2 regions of the Paenibacillus sp. 37 genome follow, and region 2 is predicted to be linked to the other one. Evidence: a T-box and tRNA genes for the amino acid it is inferred to sense, from the RefSeq annotation. Region 2 holds a T-box; the other holds one or more tRNA genes.

Evidence for each region. The T-box of region 2 lies ahead of argS (arginine--tRNA ligase). A T-box ahead of a tRNA ligase gene usually reads a tRNA of that ligase, here a tRNA-Arg.
Region 1: it encodes a tRNA-Arg, which carries the amino acid that the T-box ahead of argS (arginine--tRNA ligase) is inferred to sense. The anticodon was not compared.

Annotation. Positions count from the first base shown of each region.
Region 1 covers NZ_CP043761.1:5,561,294-5,566,511, reverse strand. The annotation lists rRNA gene F0220_RS23835 (23S ribosomal RNA) at 1-2,121, shown strand, start outside; rRNA gene rrf (5S ribosomal RNA) at 2,203-2,319, shown strand; tRNA gene F0220_RS23825 (tRNA-Asn) at 2,403-2,478, shown strand; tRNA gene F0220_RS23820 (tRNA-Glu) at 2,483-2,554, shown strand; tRNA gene F0220_RS23815 (tRNA-Val) at 2,563-2,638, shown strand; tRNA gene F0220_RS23810 (tRNA-Met) at 2,656-2,729, shown strand; tRNA gene F0220_RS23805 (tRNA-Asp) at 2,757-2,834, shown strand; tRNA gene F0220_RS23800 (tRNA-Gly) at 2,859-2,933, shown strand; tRNA gene F0220_RS23795 (tRNA-Arg) at 2,940-3,016, shown strand; tRNA gene F0220_RS23790 (tRNA-Leu) at 3,033-3,111, shown strand; tRNA gene F0220_RS23785 (tRNA-Pro) at 3,119-3,192, shown strand; gene F0220_RS23780 (BofC C-terminal domain-containing protein) at 3,395-4,087, shown strand; gene ruvC (crossover junction endodeoxyribonuclease RuvC) at 4,404-4,907, shown strand; gene ruvA (Holliday junction branch migration protein RuvA) at 4,904-5,218, shown strand, end outside.
Region 2 covers NZ_CP043761.1:2,586,880-2,592,097, forward strand. The annotation lists gene F0220_RS11690 (CobW family GTP-binding protein) at 1-539, shown strand, start outside; gene F0220_RS11695 (four-helix bundle copper-binding protein) at 613-948, shown strand; T-box leader at 1,128-1,420, shown strand; gene argS (arginine--tRNA ligase) at 1,485-3,215, shown strand; gene F0220_RS11705 (ATP-binding cassette domain-containing protein) at 3,221-4,276, shown strand; gene F0220_RS11710 (hypothetical protein) at 4,273-4,983, shown strand; gene F0220_RS11715 (hypothetical protein) at 5,083-5,218, shown strand, end outside.

The sequences.
Region 1 (5,218 bases), 3.0 Mb from region 2:
GGATGAGGTGGGGGTAGCGGAGAAATTCCAATCGAACTCGGAGATAGCTGGTTCTCCCCGAAATAGCTTTAGGGCTAGCCTCGGAAAACAGAGTCGTGGAGGTAGAGCACTGATTGGGTGCGGGGCCCGCAAGGGTTACCAAGCTCAGTCAAACTCCGAATGCCATAGACTTACTTCCGGGAGTCAGACAGTGAGTGCTAAGATCCATTGTCAAAAGGGAAACAGCCCAGACCATCAGCTAAGGTCCCCAAGTGTGTGTTAAGTGGGAAAGGATGTGGAGTTGCACAGACAACCAGGATGTTGGCTTAGAAGCAGCCACCATTGAAAGAGTGCGTAATAGCTCACTGGTCGAGTGACTCTGCGCCGAAAATGTAACGGGGCTAAACACACCACCGAAGCTATGGCTTGATGCTTTGCATCAGGGGTAGGGGAGCGTTGTATAAGGGTTGAAGGTGTACCGTAAGGAGCGCTGGACATTATACAAGTGAGAATGCCGGTATGAGTAACGAAAAGATCAGTGAGAATCTGATCCGCCGAAAGCCTAAGGGTTCCTGAGGAAGGCTCGTCCGCTCAGGGTAAGTCGGGACCTAAGGCGAGGCCGAAAGGCGTAGTCGAAGGACAACAGGTCGAAATTCCTGTACCACCGTAAGCCGTTATGAGCAATGGGGGGACGCAGTAGGGTAGTGACGCGGACTGATGGATGTCCGTCTAAGCAGTAAGGCTGATGTGTAGGCAAATCCGCACATTGTAAGGCTGAGCTGTGATGGGGAGCGAAAATTATAGTAGCGAAGGTCATGATCTCACACTGCCAAGAAAAGCCTCTAGCCAGGTGATGGTGCCCGTACCGCAAACCGACACAGGTAGGCGAGAAGAGTATTCTAAGGCGCGCGGAAGAACTCTCGTTAAGGAACTCGGCAAAATGACCCCGTAACTTCGGGAGAAGGGGTGCCCCGGTAGTGTGAATAGCACGAGGGGGCCGCAGTGAAAAGGCCCAAGCGACTGTTTAGCAAAAACACAGGTCTGTGCGAAGCCGTAAGGCGAAGTATACGGGCTGACGCCTGCCCGGTGCTGGAAGGTTAAGGGGAGTGGTTAGGGAGTAATCCCGAAGCTGTGAACCGAAGCCCCAGTAAACGGCGGCCGTAACTATAACGGTCCTAAGGTAGCGAAATTCCTTGTCAGGTAAATTCTGACCCGCACGAATGGCGTAACGACTTGGGCGCTGTCTCAACGAGAGATCCGGTGAAATTTTAATACCTGTGAAGATGCAGGTTACCCGCGACAAGACGGAAAGACCCCATGGAGCTTTACTGCAGCTTGATATTGAATTTGGGTACGATCTGTACAGGATAGGTGGGAGCCTTTGAAGCATGAGCGCCAGCTTGTGTGGAGGCAACGTTGGGATACCACCCTGATCGTATCTAGGTTCTAACCTGGTACCGTAATCCGGTGCGGGGACAGTGTCAGGTGGGCAGTTTGACTGGGGCGGTCGCCTCCTAAAGAGTAACGGAGGCGCCCAAAGGTTCCCTCAGAATGGTTGGAAATCATTCGAAGAGTGCAAAGGCATAAGGGAGCTTGACTGCGAGACCTACAAGTCGAGCAGGGACGAAAGTCGGGCTTAGTGATCCGGTGGTACCGCATGGAAGGGCCATCGCTCAACGGATAAAAGCTACCCTGGGGATAACAGGCTTATCTCCCCCAAGAGTCCACATCGACGGGGAGGTTTGGCACCTCGATGTCGGCTCATCGCATCCTGGGGCTGAAGTAGGTCCCAAGGGTTGGGCTGTTCGCCCATTAAAGCGGTACGCGAGCTGGGTTCAGAACGTCGTGAGACAGTTCGGTCCCTATCTGTCGTGGGCGTAGGAAATTTGAGAGGAGCTGTCCTTAGTACGAGAGGACCGGGATGGACGTACCGCTGGTGTACCAGTTGTTCCGCCAGGAGCACCGCTGGGTAGCTATGTACGGACGGGATAAACGCTGAAAGCATCTAAGCGTGAAGCCCCCCTCAAGATGAGATTTCCCAGTATGTAAGACCCCTTGAAGACGACGAGGTAGATAGGCTGGGGGTGGAAGTGCAGCAATGCATGGAGCTGACCAGTACTAATCGGTCGAGGGCTTATCCAAATATGCAAGTGATAATTCGCATGTTTCGTTTCGAATCTAGTTTTCAGAGAACGATCTCTGAAATGTAAGCACAGCTATGCGTTTGGTGGCGATGGCGGAGGGGTTCCACACGTACCCATCCCGAACACGACCGTTAAGCCCTCTAGCGCCGATGGTACTTGGACCGCAGGGTCCTGGGAGAGTAGGACGCCGCCAAGCGAACTCTTTCATCATACATAGAAAACAGGCTCTGCATGTGGACGTTGTACGATGAATTGCATTTGCCCTGCAAATGCATATATTCCCTGATAGCTCAGTTGGTAGAGCACTCGACTGTTAATCGAGTTGTCACAGGTTCGAGCCCTGTTCGGGGAGCCATTAAGGCCCGTTGGTCAAGGGGTTAAGACACCTCCCTTTCACGGAGGTAACAGGGGTTCGAATCCCCTACGGGTCATATAAGTTGGAGGCTTAGCTCAGCTGGGAGAGCATCTGCCTTACAAGCAGAGGGTCGGGGGTTCGATCCCCTCAGCCTCCACCATATAAACTTTATAACGACGCGGGGTGGAGCAGCCCGGTAGCTCGTCGGGCTCATAACCCGAAGGCCGCAGGTTCAAATCCTGCCCCCGCAATTATACTTTCTTTTGAGAAAGTGATCTGGAACCGTGGTGTAGTTGGCCTAACATGCCTGCCTGTCACGCAGGAGATCGCGGGTTCGAATCCCGTCGGTTCCGCCATTTTTATATTTATTAATACCGTATGCGGAAGTGGCTCAGCGGTAGAGCATCGCCTTGCCAAGGCGAGGGTCGCGGGTTCGATTCCCGTCTTCCGCTCCAATATTTGCGCCCTTAGCTCAGCTGGATAGAGCGTTTGACTACGAATCAAAAGGCCGGGAGTTCGAATCTCTCAGGGCGCGCCATTATAACTTCAAATTTGCCGGCGTGGCGGAATGGCAGACGCGCTCGACTCAAAATCGAGTGGGAAACCGTGGAGGTTCGAGTCCTCTCGCCGGTATATATAACGGGATGTAGCTCAGCTTGGTAGAGCACCTGGTTTGGGACCAGGGGGTCGCATGTTCAAATCGTGTCATCCCGATCTCTAAAAACACTATCTATAATTAGATAGTGTTTTTTTATATTTATCTATATAAGATTCTATAAATGCAGGTTCCGGTATTCACTATGACAAGTTCTCTAACCTAACACATGTGTGTTCCTTCTTCAGCGATAAGTTAGTTGTGCATAAAGCCTCAGTCTTTAGGTCACAATAGGTTTAAAAAGTGATAGAAGGGGTTCATGTGAACACGTTTAACTTCAGAAAACAATTCAAGAGACGCTGGCGACGGTGGAAACGAACAGTATGGATGACGGCGGCTCTGCTTGCAGTTACGATATTGGCTTATAGCGGGTTGTCCATCTCATCGGCGATTGAGCGTTTGCTGACAACTAATTTTAGTGAGGCAACCAGTGTGATGGGGCCTGTTACGCAGGAAACAAGATCTGAACAGGAGATTCAGGCGTTAGTAGAGCAACTTGATTCTGATCCGGATCATTTGACAAGTGTGGTTTTGGAAACACAGTACATCTGCGGAGTGGAGACAGAGCAGTTAGGCAAGATGGCTAGACCGCAGTTGAAGATGCTCCTTGCTCAACATCCGGAATGGGATGCTACCGTCGGAACATCAGATGAGTTGCATTTGAAGCAACGTGTAGATGATCTTTCATCGCTTTGTAAACAGCAGGCTTATATCAGCATAGATGCTGTAGGGAACCTTAATTTGTACGAGGGTAAGCCGGCAAAAGAGAAGGTTATTCGTACGTTCTTTCAATTGGATGTTGGGACGTTGGAAAGTTCTTTGCCTGAAGGGGTGCTGGATCAATTGCAGCAGGGGATTCGGATTCAGGACAAGGATGAGTATGATAGCGTGATTTCTACGTTCAGTGACTACGCCGTGGATGAAGATCATCATTTAATCCGTAATGGCGGGTAATCCAAACGTCCTCACCTACAGTACTAAGATTGTGAAGTACTGAAACGATGGTGAAATGGTGGCAATAGCAATAACATTGATGGTTTAGGGAATCAAGCGTTACACCCAAATATATGTGGAATATGATGAAGGACATCGAAGAGATGTCCTTTTTGTCGTTTATACTGAAATAGTTGAAAATACGAATAAACATGTAAAAATTCCGCGAATAAAGACGAGTAATCAGTTAGACAAAGTTTTTCCTGCCGCAGGGTCCATCTTTTGTTATAATGAAATGAACGATACATATGTTCGCTTTTGTGAGGGAGAGATGGTTTTGCGTTTTTTGGGAATTGACCCGGGTATTGCGATTGTTGGTTTTGGTTTTGTGGATAAAATCGGCAGTAAGGTGGTACCCGTACAATATGGATGTATTCAGACGGAAGCTCATACCCCTGAAGAGGAGCGGTTGCTTCACGTATATGAAGGTATGGTGCAATTGATTGATAAATACAAACCTGACGCAGTAGCGCTAGAGAAACTTTTTTTCAACCGGAACGTTACAACAGCAATGTCTGTCAGTCAGGCGAGAGGCGTTATGGTACTCGCTGCCGCGCAGAAGGGTTTACCTATTGCAGAGTATACGCCAATGCAGATCAAGCAGGCTGTTGTGGGGTACGGTAAAGCGGAGAAGAAGCAAGTACAGGAGATGGTCAAAATGTTCTTGCGTCTTCAGGTCGTTCCTAAGCCGGATGACGTAGCGGATGCATTGGCTGTAGCCGTGTGCCACGCACACTCTTATACATTAAATTCCAAGTTGAATGAGGTATTGCGAAAATGATTGATTTTCTAAGAGGACAGTTCATTCATGTAGAGAATGATTATATTGTGCTGGATGTTCATGGTGTAGGGTATCGCGTATTCTGTCCGAATCCATTTGCGTTTGCCAAGCAAGAAGGCGAAATTACGGTGTACACTCACCATCATGTGCGTGAGGATGCGATGTTGCTGTTTGGATTTGTTACCCGGGATGAGCAGCGTTTGTTCCGTAAACTGATTGAAGTATCCGGTATCGGTCCAAAAGTAGCTCTGGGCATACTCGCTGGAGGTACACCAGAACATGTGGTTACGGCGATTTATCAGGAGAATCTT
Region 2 (5,218 bases):
CAGTCAAATGTGAGGTGGAGATGGATCTGTTGCTTCGCAGTGGGGCAGACGTGCATGTACGTGATTCAGCTTCTGAAGCAGGTAAGCCAGCTCACCAAGAGCATCATGTGCATACGGAAACCTGTGGTACACATGGCTGCAATCATGGACATGAACATACTGATCATACAGTCCAAGGCGATGATACGAATACTGACGCATCCCATAGCCCTGTCCATGCCCACAGTCACGAGCATTCCGCTCCTCATGCATCACATGAACATGTCATGGTATATACGCATTATTTCAGTCAACCGGTGAACAGCGAGGCGTTTGAACAGTTTGTATCTGCTTTGCCACGAGACGTGTATCGAGCAAAAGGCATTTTATCGTTTAGTGACACGGCGAGTCGCTTCTGGTTCCAGTATGCCTACCGTGAATCGGACTACATGAAGATCACACCTCAGGGAGATGTCCCTAATGTTGCTGTGTTTATAGGTGAACATTTTGACCAAACTGTCATTCGTGACCAATTACTGGAATTGGAAGCGATAAAGTAGGTTAGATGATTCAATATTCCTCCGAACTGGGTATTAAGATGCATAGCAAACTTTGCCTGGGAGGTAACTTTAAATGACACAACAACAATATCAACAATGTATCGATGCTTGCCTGGAGTGCATGAATGCATGCAATGTATGTTACATATCGAGTCTGAAAGAATATGATCTGGCGATGTTGCGTGATTGCATTCGTTTGAATCGGGAATGTGCGGAGATCTGCAGTTTTGCTGCACAAGCGATGACACGTGGAAGTGATTTCATTGCTGAAATATGCGAATTGTGTGTGAAAGCTTGTGAAGCTTGTGCCGCAGAGTGTGGCAAACACAACCACGATCACTGCCAAGCATGTGCAGAGGCTTGCCGCAGCTGTGCAGAAGCTTGCCGATTGATGGCAGCAGTAGCGTAAATATTATTTCACTGGAATATATAATTAAAACCGATAATGACCGTTGTCCCCTAAGGGAAGGCAGTGTACACAAGCATCTGAGACGATGTGCCTATGTGTTGCCTTTCAGTAGGGGATTTTTAATGCAGGTTGCCAAGTCTGATCGTGGTATGTATAATGATGGCAATGAATTGAAATGAAGAATATCAATGATCGGGAGAGTAGCCAGATCCATACATGACAGCGAGCCGGGAGAGGTGGAAGCCGGTATGACATGACCTGAGTGAACCGCACCCGTGAGATGGTTATCCGAAAAGATGTACGTATCCCAATTGGGGATAGGCCAGATCTGTCTGAGGGTAACCCGGCTTGCGACCGTTATACGCATCGAGCGGAACAGGTTCTACGGGTATGCATGTTGATGCATATGAAGAGCAGCCTGTTCACCTAGAGTGGTACCGCGGGAACTGTTAAGTCAGCTCTCGTCTCTTATGTAGAGACGAGAGCTTTTTTGTGTTTATTTTTAGCCACTAATGAATGGATAAGGAGTGTTAGACATGTTGATGAAGCAGGCTGCGGCCGATATTGCCCCTTTAACGGGATTGAATGAACAAGAGGTTATGAGATTATTGGAAGTTCCACCACAAGCGGAGATGGGTGATGCAGCATTCCCTTGTTTTGCATTGGCGAAGTCATTAAAAAAAGCACCGGCAGTCATTGCCACTGAGCTCGCAACGGGATTACAGGCATCTGGAATTGAAGCGACTCCCGCCGGGCCGTATGTAAATATCCGTTTCAATCGGGAGAAGCTCGCGCCGAATCTGCTTAAAGAACTGGGGAATGCGGCATTTGGTAAGCTTCAGCTTGGTCAAGGTTCGCGTGTTGTGATTGATATGTCTTCCCCTAACATCGCAAAACCCTTCGGAATCGGACATTTGCGTTCTACTGTAATCGGTGCAGCACTGTATCGGTTGTATAATGAAGCAGGTTATACCTCCGTAAGTGTGAATCATCTGGGAGACTGGGGAACCCAGTTTGGCAAGCAGATCGCAGCATACAAACGGTGGGGCAATGATGAAGCGCTGCAGGCAGACCCGATCCGTACTTCTCTGGAGCTGTACGTGCGCTTCCACGATGAGGCGGAGAACGATCCTTCACTGGAGATTGAGGCACGCGAGTGGTTCCGCAAGCTGGAGCAAGGAGATGATGAAGCACAGCGGTTATGGGCATTCTTTGTGGAAGTGAGCATGAAGGAATTCAACCGGATGTATGAACGTCTGAATGTACAGTTCGACCATACGCTGGGAGAGAGCTTTTACAATGACAAGATGGGCGCAGTGGTTGAAGAACTCAAGACAAAAGGTTTACTTGAAGAGAGTGACGGAGCACTCGTGGTACGCTTAGAGGATGAGAACATGCCCCCGTGTCTGATTATCAAAAAAGATGGCACAACGATCTATCCTACACGGGATTTGGCTACGGCGGTTTATCGTCATGATGTGATGAAGGCAGATCGGTTGTTATACGTGGTCGGAGGCGAGCAGAAGTTACATTTCCGTCAGGTATTTGCGGTCCTATCCCGGATGGGTCATGAATGGTCTGCGAAGTGTGAACATATCCCGTTTGGCCTAATGCGTTTTGAGGGACGGAAAATGTCTACCCGCCGCGGTAAAGTTGTCTTTTTGCAGGAAGTGTTGGATGAGGCAGTTGCTCGTGCTTTGCAGATTATTCAGGAGAAAAACCCGAATCTGGAGAACCCTCAGAAGGTGGCTGAGGCTGTTGGTGTAGGTGCCATTGTCTTCGGTGATCTGCGGAATAATCGGTTAAACGATGTGGACTTCTCCCTGGAAGATGCGGTGAGTTTTGAAGGGGAGACCGGACCTTATGTGCAATACACCCATGCTCGGATTCAAAGTGTGCTTGCCAAGGCAGAAGAGGCGATGCGTATGGAAAATGAAAACCCATTGACTAAACCCAACCTTGCGGAAGGTGAGAATAACACAGAAACCACTTCATCCCTTATCGGAGATACCTCATGGGCATTGCTGAAACTGCTTGGTGATTATCCCGAGTATCTGGAAAAAGCAATTCATCGGAATGAGCCTTCGGTCATTGCCAAATATACAATAGATGTCGCTCAAGCGTTCAACCGCTTCTATCACGCCGAACGGATTGCGGATGCGTCATCTGATGTAAGATCCTTCCGGGTGGCATTGGCCAAACGGACTGCCGAACGACTCGCGTACAGTTTACATTTGCTAGGTGTGCAGGCCCCGGAACGGATGTGATCCCAATGACATGGAGTACACGTGGTATTTTCAAGAAGTCGGATCAAGCTACACCAAACTCATCAGTCCGAGGTATATTGCTTCAACAAGTGAGCAAGAGATTAGGTCATGCTCAGGTACTGAATCAAATTAATCTGGAAGTGGAACAGGGTGAATGTGCTGTGCTTGTTGGCAGAAACGGCTCGGGAAAAAGCACGTTGCTACGTATGTTGGCAGGTATTTTGTTACCCGATACAGGATCGATCCAGCGCACAATGAAGGGTTCTGATGGGTATGCAGTAGATGGCCTGCCACGTTTACCCTTTACATCTAGGGAGTACTTGTGGGACATGGGTCGGATTCGGGGCATTCGCCCCGAAATACTGCGTGAGCGGATTAGAGAACTTAGTGAACTTTTATATCTGGATACCGCGATCGATCAGAAGTTACCCCTATTATCCAAGGGCACATTGCAAAAAGTAAATTTGATTCAGGCCCTGTTACCTGGACCGGGTGGTCTTTTGTTGCTGGATGAACCGTTGTCAGGCTTGGATATTCCAGCTCAAGAGGGCATTGTATCCTTATTGGGGCAATGGAAGGATGAAGGGACATCCATCGTTACAGCTTGTCATGAACCGTTGCTTATTGAACGTTTGGCAGACCAGGTGATTGTGTTGAAGAAAGGCCGCGTGCTCCGCTACTGGAGTCGTGAAGATATACTACAAGCTGGCGAACCCGCTGTACGTATTCAAAGTCTGACGAAAGCTGGAGAGGATCTCGCTAACGATCTATCGATTGTACAACAACCGGGAGTACTGTCTTTGGTTCGTAATACAAGCTCGGGGAAATCCAATTCTTGGTTGTGGGATTGGAAAATAGTTCAACAATCAACAGATGATGTCCTCAAAAGAATTTTGGCATCCGGAGGTTCGGTTGTGTCTGTACAACAGGAGGAAAGTCAATTACATATGGAAAGTCTGCTGGAAGGACAACATCCAGCTGTACATACGAGTCTTAGAGGTGTCACAGAATCTGTCGACTTAAGCTCTTCCATGGATGATGCGGGGGGAGAAGCCAAATGATCTATCTGACCCGATATTTGTTAAGGCATCACATTCGCTCACAGAAATATTTTGCACCGGTTATCTTTTATATCATCGCCATGCTGCTGATCTATTCTTACAAACCCAACCCAATTGCCGACAGTTACAGCGTTACGGCTATGCTGTTATTTCTGGCAGCTGCTTGGCTCGGAGTAATGGTGATGAATACCGAACCTGCAAAGCAGGTTCAATTACTTGTCCTTCATGCAGGAAGCAGGCGTAAGGTGGTAACAAGTCAACTCATCTGTGCCTGGATCATGCAATTCATGCTCACCGTAATCACTGTGCTGTATCCCGTGTTCGCGGGAATGTTCGAGAGACAACTCACAGGTGAGGAGTGGATGATGACTTGGTTAGGACATCTGGGGTTATCACTGCTGGGATTAGGCATTAGTGTATTCTTTCAAAAATCGTACATTCCCTTGCTTAGTCGCAGTATGCCTGCCCTCATTATTGTATTATTACTATCGTTTATCCAAGGTTCCTTAAGCGAACGTTTGCCTGAATCGTTAGAATGGATCGGCCGTATTCTTCCACCAGCCTTTTATCTGGTTCGTGAGATGATGTTATTTGATGAATCCAAGATGAACTCTTTTGTTTCGGTTACGCTGTGGACTGTGATCTATGCATTAGCGTTACTAATCATCCATGTGTGGCTGTCCGGGAGAAGAGATCTGCGGGGTTAGAAGACGCGCTTCCCGATAACTTGAATGTTGCTCTTGGTTTGGTTAGGATAGAGGGACATGGAATGGATAACATCGTACGGTTGAAGGAGGCGCTCGCATATGCAAAATACAGATATCCAGAATGGTGACATGCTGGACAGCGAACACTCCAGGGAATTGTTTGCCTATTACGGATTGGCCGTGTACTACGGGCAGGCGCTTGAACAGCAGCTGGTCAATCTGATTTTATTAATGA